Rudanella lutea DSM 19387: one gene and its partner. Each later gene encodes a partner of the first gene's protein in a complex. Links are inferred from orthologs where the notes say so. Each region holds a gene or a part of one and is shown on either strand. Other genes may lie near its edges.

Evidence for each region. Proteins that work in one complex are often made in the same cells at the same time.
Region 2: the proteins of meaB (region 1) and scpA are in contact, whole or in part, in a crystal structure (PDB 8DPB), measured with the Methylorubrum extorquens proteins. The link is inferred for Rudanella lutea DSM 19387 from one-to-one orthologs. Residues at the interface, in SOR26638.1 of Methylorubrum extorquens: Arg20, Ala21, Ala24, Arg25, Thr28, Ser32, Arg33, Arg34, His37, Thr98, Gly99, Gly100, Ser101, Ile102, Leu103, Lys106, Thr107, Ala110, Ala113, Ile114, Asp115, Arg116, Ala118, Phe119, Ile120, Arg121, Pro122, Pro124; in SOR27001.1 of Methylorubrum extorquens: Glu577, Glu578, Asn579, Asp580, Gly581, Arg582, Arg583, Arg585, His596, Ala604, Ser605, Ala608, Asp609, Gly611, Phe612, Asp613, Val614, Asp615, Ile616, Gly617, Pro618, Leu619, Glu625, Arg628, Gln629, Val631, Glu632, Asn633, Asp634, Glu661.

The regions. Positions count from the first base shown.
Region 1 is NZ_KB913013.1:3,597,417-3,603,188, reverse strand. The notes cover bases 1,644-4,448. They hold meaB (methylmalonyl Co-A mutase-associated GTPase MeaB), read right to left. Parts: upstream 3,630-4,448; coding sequence 2,658-3,629; downstream 1,644-2,657. Other genes in these bases: RUDLU_RS0114825 (pyridoxal phosphate-dependent decarboxylase family protein), read left to right, coding at 3,709-4,448; RUDLU_RS0114835 (hypothetical protein), read left to right, coding at 2,194-2,601; RUDLU_RS0114840 (hypothetical protein), read left to right, coding at 1,644-2,047. Outside these bases: RUDLU_RS0114850 (DUF2306 domain-containing protein), read right to left, coding at 1-743; RUDLU_RS0114845 (Crp/Fnr family transcriptional regulator), read right to left, coding at 848-1,432; more of RUDLU_RS0114840, read left to right, coding at 1,514-1,643; more of RUDLU_RS0114825, read left to right, coding at 4,449-5,157; RUDLU_RS0114820 (Fic family protein), read left to right, coding at 5,171-5,772. UniProt on the Escherichia coli protein: Binds and hydrolyzes GTP. Likely functions as a G-protein chaperone that assists AdoCbl cofactor delivery to the methylmalonyl-CoA mutase (MCM) ScpA and reactivation of the enzyme during catalysis.
Region 2 is NZ_KB913013.1:5,590,666-5,596,549, reverse strand. What follows is about bases 1,817-4,733. They hold scpA (methylmalonyl-CoA mutase), read right to left. Parts: upstream 4,395-4,733; coding sequence 2,238-4,394; downstream 1,817-2,237. Other genes in these bases: RUDLU_RS0122955 (serine hydrolase domain-containing protein), read right to left, coding at 4,426-4,733; RUDLU_RS0122965 (fasciclin domain-containing protein), read left to right, coding at 1,817-2,176. In the rest of the region: RUDLU_RS30315 (tetratricopeptide repeat protein), read left to right, coding at 1-395; more of RUDLU_RS0122965, read left to right, coding at 1,058-1,816; more of RUDLU_RS0122955, read right to left, coding at 4,734-5,580; RUDLU_RS0122950 (TonB-dependent receptor), read left to right, coding at 5,781-5,884. UniProt on the Escherichia coli protein: Catalyzes the interconversion of succinyl-CoA and methylmalonyl-CoA. Could be part of a pathway that converts succinate to propionate.

The DNA of each region.
Region 1 (5,772 bases):
GCAAGGCTCAGGGCTTTTACCTGTTTGCGCTGCGCATAGAGGTACAATTCTAGAACAATCAGTGGCAGGGGAACGGCATAGCTAAACAACGACAATATCGTAAGGAATGGACCGGTAAATGTTTTGGGGTCAAAACCTACCGGACCTCCATTGAGCACAAGCCAGCAGAGCAACCCAATCCGAAAAAACCACACTCCGTTGGCCACCATAAAAAGCCGCAATGCCCAAATCCGATGCATGGACAATTGACGCTTACGGGCACTGCGGATACAGAACAGTGCAAATAGCACAATATAAATGGCCTGGATGCTGTTGCTCAGATGCATAAAAGTGTCGCCGACAGCTCCCCGTGTCCAGATCATCCATACGCCTGCAGTACTGACTACCATTGCCGTGACGACATACGTTCGGCCGAGCCAACGGTGAAAATTGCAGAAGCGATTACGGACCTGCGGCATCAACTGTAATGGCCCTCCGAGCACCATAACAGCCGCTAACAGTACATGAGTACCGATGGCTACATTACCTTTCCAGTCACCCGGCACGTAGCCTCTCGGAAGCGCCTTGTTCCACTGTTCAAAATTGCCCATTATGGTCGATTTTCCGTAGAAAAGCACAATGTACAGGCCAAATAACCACTGGCCGGCAGTTGCCACCACAAACCAAATAGTCCCGGTCAGATTCAGAATTTTATTCGGATTAGGAGTAACGGTTTCGCTCAGCCGAGGTGTATCAGTTGTCATAGTAACAGGGTTATTATGTTTCTTCAAACCTACAACCCTCTTGTTGACAGCTTTTTGGACATTTGTCCAATACGGATGAGCGGCTTAAAAACGGGGACAAACAGTTAAGAAACTATCACCTTGCGCAACCGGCTCAGGTGCCGTTGGGTAATACCCAGGTATGAAGCCACATAGCCCAAGGGCACATGTTGCAGAATACCGGGTTTGTCTCGAATAAACTTACGGTATCGTTCGTCGGCCGATAAAGTGGCCATATCGGTCATCCGCATTTTATCTTCGTAGAGGTGTTTCTGCAAAATCTGAATCGTGTAATCTTTCTGCGTCAGGCTGTCTTTAGCTCCCGCTTCCACATCGTCCCGACTAATACGAAGCAGTTCGCAGTCAGTAATACAATGTAGGCTTTCTGGCGACACCGTCCGATTCATAAAATGAAAGTACGAGGTAAAAAATCGGGGGCCATCATTCAGGTCTGTCGTGATCTCGTTGTTGTCAGTGTCAAGATGGAAGTTCCGCATATACCCCGACACAATGAAGTTATGATACTGAGGGACCTGACCAGCCGACTCGATGATCGTGTCTTTGGGTACAAAAAACGGTTTAAATAACTGCCGAATGCTGGTTTTGTCGGCCTCAGGCAATTCAATTATTTGACCGACATAGTTGTAGAGCGTCTGGTAATAGCGTTCCATACGGGTTGGGTGAGTTGCTCATTTTAACAAACCTTTCCATTTTTCAATCGTTGAAAATAGTACAATTAGGCTATTAACGTTATGAAAAAGGAAGAGGAGAAAACCGTTAAAGTGGAAGACACCCAGATCAACGGGCGTACCCAAGGGCCGCAAGGCACCGACGGTATGGATGCGGATCAGGCGGTGCAGGACAACAAACGAACCGATTTGGTCGACGATTCGGCCAACGGTCTCGATAGCGTGCAGGTCCGGGGCGGTCAGGACGGCCGAAACATCCGGGGTTTTGGTGGCATCGACATGGACGGTAAAAACGGGGTTATCCGCAAGGGCGACACCGACAATAGCACCATGGAGGTAACCGAAGAAGGCGCCAAAAACGCAGCGGCCAGTGTAGCCCAAACCAACACATCGACCGTTGATGTGACCTCGGCCGGTCCCGACGATTACGCGTCGGCCGATACCGTGGGCGTACCCAACGCGCAGGAAGAAGCTCGCAAGGCCGGTGAGTCGACTGATGCTAACGACAGCGACACCAACGCGGCCACTTCACAGGAAAAAGAAAACGATGATATTGCCCGGACGGGCACGTCAACTGACCATCAGCCAGCGTATTGATTCTCCGTTTAGAGTTTTCTGTTTACGGTTTTTAGTTGGCTGGCGCGTTTGCTCCAGCGACAAACCATAGCCGCGGTGGTCAATCTCGGCAAACAGAAGACTCTAAAATGCAAACTGTTGATTATAAACTGTAAAACTCAACGATTATGAGCGTTTCAAGCAATTCACGGAAAGAAAGTACCGACTCGTATGCGTCGCAACAGATGCAGAACGGGGGCGATTTGCCCGGCACGGATCAGCTCCACCGCTTCAACCAGCCCGACAACCGGCAGGTGACGACGGAGCGTATTCAGAGTGATGACACCGATTTCTCGGATGACTTCGCCGAAATCGACGACTCAGTGACCGACGACGAAAGTAGCGTTCGGACACAAACCGATAACTCAGTGACGGGCTACCAGACGGGAGCAGCCTCAATGGGGGGTGATGGATACAACCAAACTCAACCGGCCGGTACGCACGTGGAAGATGCTGACTGGAATACCACAACCGAAGACGACGGTATGGCTCCAACCCGTACCGATGAACCCGACCGGGCGTACGGAAACAGTTAGGATGTTGGCATTTCGTCTATGCATGGCTCCGGTATTTTGATACCGGAGCTATTTTTTTACCCAAGCAACCTTTCAACAGCCTGTACGGGCAACAAATCGCCCGTTTTTACGGCTTGCTCGGCTTGTTGCAGCCGTTCGGACATACCGGGCTGTACGAAGAAGTGGTGCTCCAATCGCTGACGCAGGTACGTACGAAACCAGGTAATCTGCTGTTCCTGCCGCCGTTGTGCCCGAAACCCCTGCTGCTCGCCTTTCTGCTGATGCGCCTGAATCGTGGCCCACACTTCGCCAATGCCTTCGCCCGTCAGGGCCGAGCATGTCAGTACCGGCGGAAACCAGCCCGTGCCCGTGGGCGGGAACAAGTGCAGGGCGTTTTGGTACTCAGCCCGAGCGCGGTTGGCGGCCTGCTGATTGTCGCTGTCGGCTTTGGTGATGGCCAGCGCATCGGCCAGTTCCATAATGCCCCGTTTCATGCCCTGAAGCTCATCGCCCGCACCGGCAAGCATAAGCAACAAAAAGAAATCGACCATGCCGTGAACAAGCGTTTCGGACTGCCCCACCCCAACGGTCTCGATCAGAATGACATCGAACCCAGCCGCTTCGCACAGGAGCATGGTTTCGCGAGTGCGGTGTGCCACTCCACCAAGCGAGTCACCGGCGGGGGTGGGCCGGATGTACGCCTGCGGGTTCATAGAAAGTTGCTCCATCCGGGTTTTATCGCCCAGCAAGCTCCCCCCCGACCGTTGGCTCGTGGGGTCAACGGCCAATACCGCCAGGCGGTGCCCTTTTTCGATCAGATACAGCCCAAACGACTCAATAAATGTGCTCTTGCCCACGCCCGGCACGCCCGTAATGCCCACGCGCACCGAGCGCCCCGTATGCGGGGCTACCGCAGCCAGTACCTCCTGCGCCAGCACCTGATCCGTATCTAACCGGCTCTCGATGAGGGTGATGGCCCGGCTCAGCAGCAAGCGGTCTCCCGACAAAACGCCGTCGATGTACTGTTGGGATGAAAAACGTGGGCGCATGGTTTCAGACGAACTTTCGGCAAAAGTAAGCGTTACGGCTTATGCCACGAATTTTGCCTCTTTGTGGTTATCCCGAAACATGAGCCCGTTACTGACTTCTGCTTATTCGCCCGACACGTTTCGCCAGCAAGGCCACGCCCTGATTGATTTATTGGCCGATTTTTTGGCCGATGCCCAGGCAGGCAACCAACCACCCCTGCACTACCGTGAGCCCGACGACGAACTGGCGTTCTGGCAACGCGATTTTGAGCAACCTACCAACCCCGACCCGGCGGCTGTCTGGAAAAACTTGCTCACCCACTCCATTCAGTTGCATAATCCCCGATTCATGGGCCATCAGGTGTCGGCTCCGCTGCCACTGTCAGCGCTAACGAGTGCCCTTACCAGCCTGCTCAACAACGGACAGGCTGTGTACGAAATGGGTATGGCTGGCAATGCGCTCGAACGCCTGCTAACCCGGTGGCTCGCCGGGCGGCTTGGCCTCGGCCCCGAAGCAGGCGGCCTCATGACCTCAGGCGGCACCTTAGCCAACCTGACTGCCTTGCTGACGGCCCGCGCCCTGAAGGCACCCACCGACGTTTGGGCCGACGGCAGTACCGACCGGCTCGCCATCATGGTGTCAGAAGAAGCCCACTACTACGTCGACCGGGCGGCCCGAATTATGGGCCTCGGTTCGGCGGGCATTATCAAAATCCCGACTAATGACCGATTCCAGATGCAAACCGCCCTGCTGGGGCCGTATCTGAAGCAGGCACAGGCAGATGGTCTGACCGTATTTGCCGTGATTGGTTCGGCCTGCTCCACCTCGACGGGCTCATACGATGCCCTGACAGCCATTGCCGATTTTTGCGAGCAACACAACCTCTGGTTCCATGCCGACGGTGCTCATGGCGCTGTGGCGGCTCTCTCCGATACCTACCGACCGCTGGTGCGGGGTATCGACCGAGCCGACTCGGTGGTGGTCGATTTTCACAAGATGATGATGATGCCCGCTTTAGTGACGGCGGTGCTTTACCGGCGCGATGCCGATGCGTTCCGAACGTTTCAGCAGAAAGCCCAGTACCTCTGGGCCGACGCCAGTAGCCCCGACTGGTTCAATTCGGGCAAGCGAGCCTTTGAATGCACCAAACTCATGATGAGTGCTAAAGTTTACACGGCCTTGAAAACCTATGGTGAGGCCCTTTTCACCGAGTACGTAGAGGCTCAGTACGGCCTGGCGCGTCAGTTTGCAGAGCATATTGCCGGGCAAACGGATTTTGAAATAGCCGTGCAGCCCGAGAGTAACATTGTCTGTTTTCGGTACATTGGGGCAACCGTCTCTCCCGACCGCATCAACGAGCTCAATAGCGCTATTCGGCAGGCCATGCTTACCGATGGGCAATTTTACATCGTACAAACCAGCTTACGCGGGCATACCTGGCTGCGGGTCTCAATCATGAACCCACTGACCACGCTCGACCACCTTAAGCAGCTACTCGACGCGGTACGGCAGTTGGGGATAGGGCTGATCCGCCAGTACGGTATGTAATTATTTCCTAATTTTGAAAAAATTAGGAAATCTTGTGAAACCAGTTGAACCCGCACCTACTTACAAGGGCATACGCGACCTGCTTGTTCGCTTGAGTGAACAAGGCCAATCCGTATTCGCATCCGCGCTAGAAAGCCCAACTATTCAAGAGATTAACAATGAATACTATTACTGGGATAAAGTAAAATACAAAGTACCGGCTTCACTCAAAGGAGTATTGCAGCCAGCCGAGTTTTGGCAAATTGTGAAATACAGCCGTATCCTGAATCAGAAAACACTCAGCGTCGCGGGTCATGTTTTTCATTTTACACAAACCGATGGCTTATACAGCCTGCTTCATGAGTTTGACCTTAATCTCGGAGGCACTTTAGGTGGTCAGACGACATTAGACAAAACCGAACAACATAAATTTTTGATTGGGTCTCTGATGGAAGAATCTATCGCATCCAGTCAAATTGAAGGGGCTGTTACGTCACGCGTGGTAGCCAAAGACATGCTGCGCAAAGGTCGCTCACCACGTAACCTATCAGAGCGAATGATTTTGAATAATTACGAGACCATTAACTACATCGTTACCCAAAAAGATAAATTTCTCACGGCTGAGTCGCTGATGAC
Region 2 (5,884 bases), 2.0 Mb from region 1 along the record:
ATACCAATGTGGCCGCAGCCAACAAGCACGGCCGGTGGGCCCTCGATCACCTGAAAGAAGCTACGCAGATTTATCCGGGCTTTGGTGAGGCTTATTTCTCTATGGCTTACGTGTTTCAGAAAATTATTCCGAACCGCGACTCGGCTGTGTATTACTACAAGCAGACGATCCGGGCGGCCAATGCGTATGCGCCAGCCTACAACAACCTCGGGGTTATTTACCAAAACGAAGGCGGTGCTGACCGCCGGAAGCTGGAACTGGCCTCGTACTACTACAACAAGTCGATTGAGGTAAACCCGGCTTATATCGACGGGCGCAACAACCATGCAGCCTTGAAAAAAGCGACCGGTATTGATGTTAAAGTGCTGCCGCAGCAAATTATTGATTCGTATTAAACCCGGTCTGGTAAAATCAGCGCCCGGCTGACCTAAGCGGAGTCACTTGACCGAGTGGCTCCGCTTTTTTTGTTGCAGCAACTTAACGTGAATTACGGAATGGCTTTTCGTAACTGATTGTTTGATAGTTAGTTGCTGACACATAGGGCTGCTTCTGCGTTCTGATTCGACGGGCTCAGCCTGACTGGGGACTCTTAAGTTTGTGGTCAGACGGGTCCCGGCGGGGAACCGCGCGTCTGCTATTTTCCATAACTCACGTAGCTTATTATTTGGGCTTCCAAAAACCTGACGCGAGAGTACAGGTACAAATATAATTTTCCCGGGAACAGCCCCTTTTTGATCTTAGCTATGTAGGCCACTCGCTCAAAAATGGGAAGTAACAACGGGGGCTTATCCTCTTATGTCAGCCCTCTATTTTATTAAAAATATACCAGAATAAGATACAAAATTAAATACCTCAATATCAATATTTTACATATCACAAATAAACTAAAATCCACATAAAATACCCATCAACAAAAAACCCTACTAATGTAATACACCCGCCATAAGGTTACTAAAACAATACAACAATCTATTTTTCTGGAGCGTTGGAGCATTAACAGTCCGCCCGGCAACATCGGGCGTATTGGAGTAAACTATATAACAAAACCTCTCAACGTATGAATGTTAAACTTTCTGGTCGCCTGGTTCGCCAAGCCTTAGCGGCCGCTTTACTCAGCACAGCTCCATTCTTGTACAGCTGTAGCAATCAGGTTGTAGACCCCGCCCCAACAACGGGCACCACGGGTCCGGGTTCCGGTACCGTAACAACCCCTGGAACAGGTACAACTACTACCCCGGGCACAGGTACAACCACTACGCCGGGGACGGGCACAAGCACCACGCCAGGTACGGGTACAAGCACTACACCAGGTACCGTGTTCCCAACAGCTACGTATGTAAGTCAACAGGCTAATCTGAACTTCCTGGAAGCTGCTATTGCCCGCGCTGGCTTGACTGATGAGGTCAACAAAGGTGGTATTACGTTGTTCGCGCCGTCCGACGAAGCGTTCCGGGCCGCAGGGTATGCCAGTGAGGCCGCTGTAAGCGCAGCCCCCGTAGCCGATCTGCAACGGATTCTCCGGTACCACATTGTCGGCTCTGTTATTGACCTCCCCGCTTTTCCGACGGCCGTTAACACATCGTACCAGACGGCATTGGCCAACGCCCGACTCACGGTTTATAAGGCGAGTGCTTCGGACATTAGTGTCAACTCTGCCAAGATTACACAGGGTAACAACCCAACGGTAAGCAGCGTGGTGCACATTATCAATCGTGTATTGATGCCACCTACGGCTAACGCTACCGATGTAGCCAAAGCAAACGCTAACCTGTCGTTCCTGGCTGTAGCCGCTGAGCGCGCAGGAACTTCGATCCAGACGATCCTGTCGGGTGATTCGCAAAACGGTGTGACCATCTTCGCACCAACCAACGATGCGTTTAAGGCCGCTGGTTTTGCCGATGAGGCCGCTATCCGGGCTGCAGATCCAAAACGTCTGGCCGACATTCTGTCGTACCACGTTCTGAACTATCGCGCTTTCTCGCAGACGTTCCAGAACGGTGCTGATGTAGCTACCGCCAACGGAGCTACGGTCCGTTTCAATGTTAACAATGGTAAGGTGACCATCCTGGGTAAAGGTAATGGCAACAATGCCGCCAATATCGTAACGCCCGATCAGGTAGCCTCAAACGGGGTTATCCATGTGATCGACCGGTTGCTGTTGCCTACTAACCCGTAAGCAAGTTCTCAATTAGGTAGGTAGTAAAAAAAGGCCCTGTTCGCTTGAACAGGGCCTTTTTTTAGTGCGTTTCGGCCATCAGTTCTTCCAGAATTTTCTGGGCTGCCACGGATATAATCGTACCCGGCCCAAACACGCCCTTCACACCGGCATCGTACAGGTATTGGTAATCGGCCGGTGGAATAACCCCTCCGGCAATCACCAGAATATCCGAACGGCCAATGGTCCGCAGTTCATCGATAAGCTGAGGAACCAGCGTTTTGTGTCCGGCTGCCAGGCTCGACACGCCCACAATATGAACATCATTTTCGGCGGCTTGCCGGGCTACTTCCGCTGGCGTCTGGAACAAGGGTCCCATGTCGACATCGAACCCTAAATCAGCAAAGCTCGTGGCAATCACTTTGGCCCCCCGGTCGTGCCCATCCTGCCCCATTTTGGCAATCAGGATGCGGGGCCGTCGACCATCGAGTTCGGCGAACTGGTTGGCCATTTGGCGGGCAGCCGCAAAGTTTTCGTCATCCGACACCTCGGCAGAGTACACCCCCGACACCGCCCGGATCGTGGCTTTGTGCCGACCAAATGCTTTCTCCATTGCATCTGAAATTTCGCCCAGCGTAGCCCGATACCGGGCAGCCTCAACCGCTAATGCCAGTAGATTAGACGTCATTGAGCCCCCCTGGGTGGGGTTCTTCGCGCCTTCATACAACCGGTCCAACGCTTCGTTTACCATCTGCTCATTCCGCGTGGCTTTGACCTGTTTGAGTCGGGCAATCTGACTCTCCCGAACTGCCTGATTATCCACTTCGAGCAGTTCAATCTCCGTCTCCGATTTAGTTTGGTACCGGTTTACACCCACAATCACATCTTTGCCGCCGTCGATGCGGGCCTGCTTCCGAGCCGCAGCCTCTTCGATTCGTAACTTGGGCAGACCGGTTTCAATGGCTTTGGTCATCCCCCCCAGCTGTTCAACTTCCTCAATAAGAGCCCAGGCTTTTTGCACAAGCTCATGCGTGAGCGTTTCCACATAATACGAACCGCCCCAGGGGTCAACGGCGCGGGTTATGTCGGTTTCGTGCTGTAGGTAAAGTTGCGTGTTGCGGGCAATCCGGGCCGAAAAATCGGTGGGAAGGGCAATGGCCTCATCGAGCGAGTTGGTATGCAGACTCTGGGTTCCACCGAAGGCTGCGGCCAACGCTTCGATAGTTGTCCGGGCCACGTTGTTGAACGGGTCTTGCTCGGTCAGGCTGTAGCCCGACGTTTGGCAGTGAGTCCGCAATGCCAGCGACTTTTTATTCTTCGGATCAAATGATTGCACAATCCGGGCCCACAGCAACCGGGCCGCCCGCATCTTGGCAATTTCCATGAAATGATTCATGCCAATACCCCAGAAAAACGACAGCCGGGGCGCAAAATCGTCGATACCCATGCCCGCAGCCAAGCCCGTTCGGATATACTCCAGACCATCGGCAAGCGTGTACGCCAGTTCGATATGGGCAGGAGCACCAGCCTCGTGCATGTGGTATCCGCTGATGCTGATCGAGTTGAACCGGGGCATGAACCGGCTCGTAAAGGCGAAAATATCACCCACAATCCGCATCGATGGCTCGGGCGGGTAGATGTAGGTGTTACGCACCATGAACTCTTTCAGAATGTCGTTCTGAATGGTACCCGACAGCTTATCGGGCGACACGCCCTGTTCCTCGGCAGCCACGATGTAAAACGCCATCACCGGAATTACGGCCCCGTTCATTGTCATCGACACCGACATCTGATCGAGCGGAATCTGATCGAACAGAATCTTCATATCCTCGACCGTATCGATGGCTACGCCCGCTTTACCAACGTCGCCCACCACGCGTGGGTGATCAGAGTCATACCCTCGGTGTGTAGCCAGGTCAAATGCTACCGACAATCCTTTCTGCCCAGCTGCGAGGTTTCGCCGGTAGAATGCATTGGAAGCCTCTGCCGTTGAAAAACCCGCATATTGCCGCACAGTCCAGGGTTGTCTCACATACATGCTACTGTATGGTCCACGCAGAAAAGGTGGAATGCCAGCTACGTACTCCAGGTGATCGGCCGGGGCGAGGTCAGCCACCGTGAACCGGGGTTTGAGCTTGATTCCTTCAGCTGTGGTTACCGGTACGGTTCGCGAAACGGCCGATTGAGTCGTTTCGGACATTGAAACCGGTGATTGTATAGATGTAAAATCGGGACGCATGGTACAAAAAATACGTTTCGTACGTTGAAAACTACTTCTCCTTTACGGCCGCCAGCACCCGCTTGATCAGCTCATTAGGCGACCCATTGTGCCAACGCCACACAACCACTAAATCATGCTCCGGATCGACCCAGATGGTATTCTGCCCGGCTCCCAGTGCCGCGTAGCTCGTAGCGGGAGCGTCGGGCCACGCTTTTTGTTCGGTATTGAGCCACCACAGATACCCGTAATCGGGTCCGACGGGGCCGCGCGTCGTGGCCTGTTTCACCCAATCGGCAGACACAATCTGTCGGTCGTTCCAGCGCCCCTGCCGAAGCATCAGATAACCAAAACGAGCCTCGTCGCGGGTATTGATCCAAAGACCGCCCCCCCACCGGGTGCCGCCACTTACCGACGGCATTGCCCGCCCCTCGACGGTAGCCACGGCATTCGGGTACGGAATATACTGCCAGGTATCCGATGCTCCAATCGGGTTCATGATTTCGTCGCGGAAAACTTCGGGGATCGGTTTCTTCCAGATCCGTAGCAATGAAAGCGCAAATCGATTGATCCGCACATCGTTGTACTCATAAAATGTACCGGGCTTTTGCAGGGTACGGGGCTTTCGCTCGCCTTTTCCAAATGCCTCTTTACCAACAAAATCGGAATTTTTGCCCCACAGCTCTCCTTCCCACTCACTTGTCTGCCGAACATGGTGCTCCCACGTAACCTGACTATTCTGAGCGGACTCGTAGCCGCCATCCCCAATCCGTTGGCGCACGGGTTCGTCGATACGCCCAATTAACTTCCGGTCGAGTGTGATGCCCAATATCGTAGAGAGCACACTTTTGGCCACGCTATACGTAGGGTCAGCCCGGCGGGTATCGCCCCATTCGGCCACAATGTAGCCGTGCCGGAGCACAATACCATTCGTGGCTGCACGGCTTGTGGGCATGGGGCCAAGCAGCTTTCCGAAAATTTCTTCCTGCGTTGAGAAGTCGGGTGCCATCTGTGTGGTTTCCTGTGTCTTGGCCCAGGAAACAGCCTCGGCTAACCTGGCCGCATCCATGCCAACCTGTTCGGGCTTGCGGGTTGCCCAGGCATTATCCTTTTCCGGAAAATAGGCCGATGAGGAAGCGGATGGCCGCTGACAAGCCACCCCAAAGGCAAGAAGGACAAAAAGATAGGGCCGATAAAGAAATCGCATAGATGAGTTGATGAATTACGGTTGCGGCACGAATATCGGGAATCGGCCCGAAGCTCCTCTTTCCCCACCCGTATTTTTGCGTTCTACCGACTGTAACCAATCAACGGCCCACCTATCCTTATTCAGATTATTTCTAAACAACTGTTGTGGGAAAGCGTTTGACCTTATACTTTTGCATTGTTTAAAATGAGTCTAAAGAAATGCAACTCCGTCAGACAGCACTCCTATATAGTTTTCTTTTACCGTTCATCTCATACACAGCGCCAACGGCACTGGCTAAGTCCTCGGGCACCCCGACCGTTTT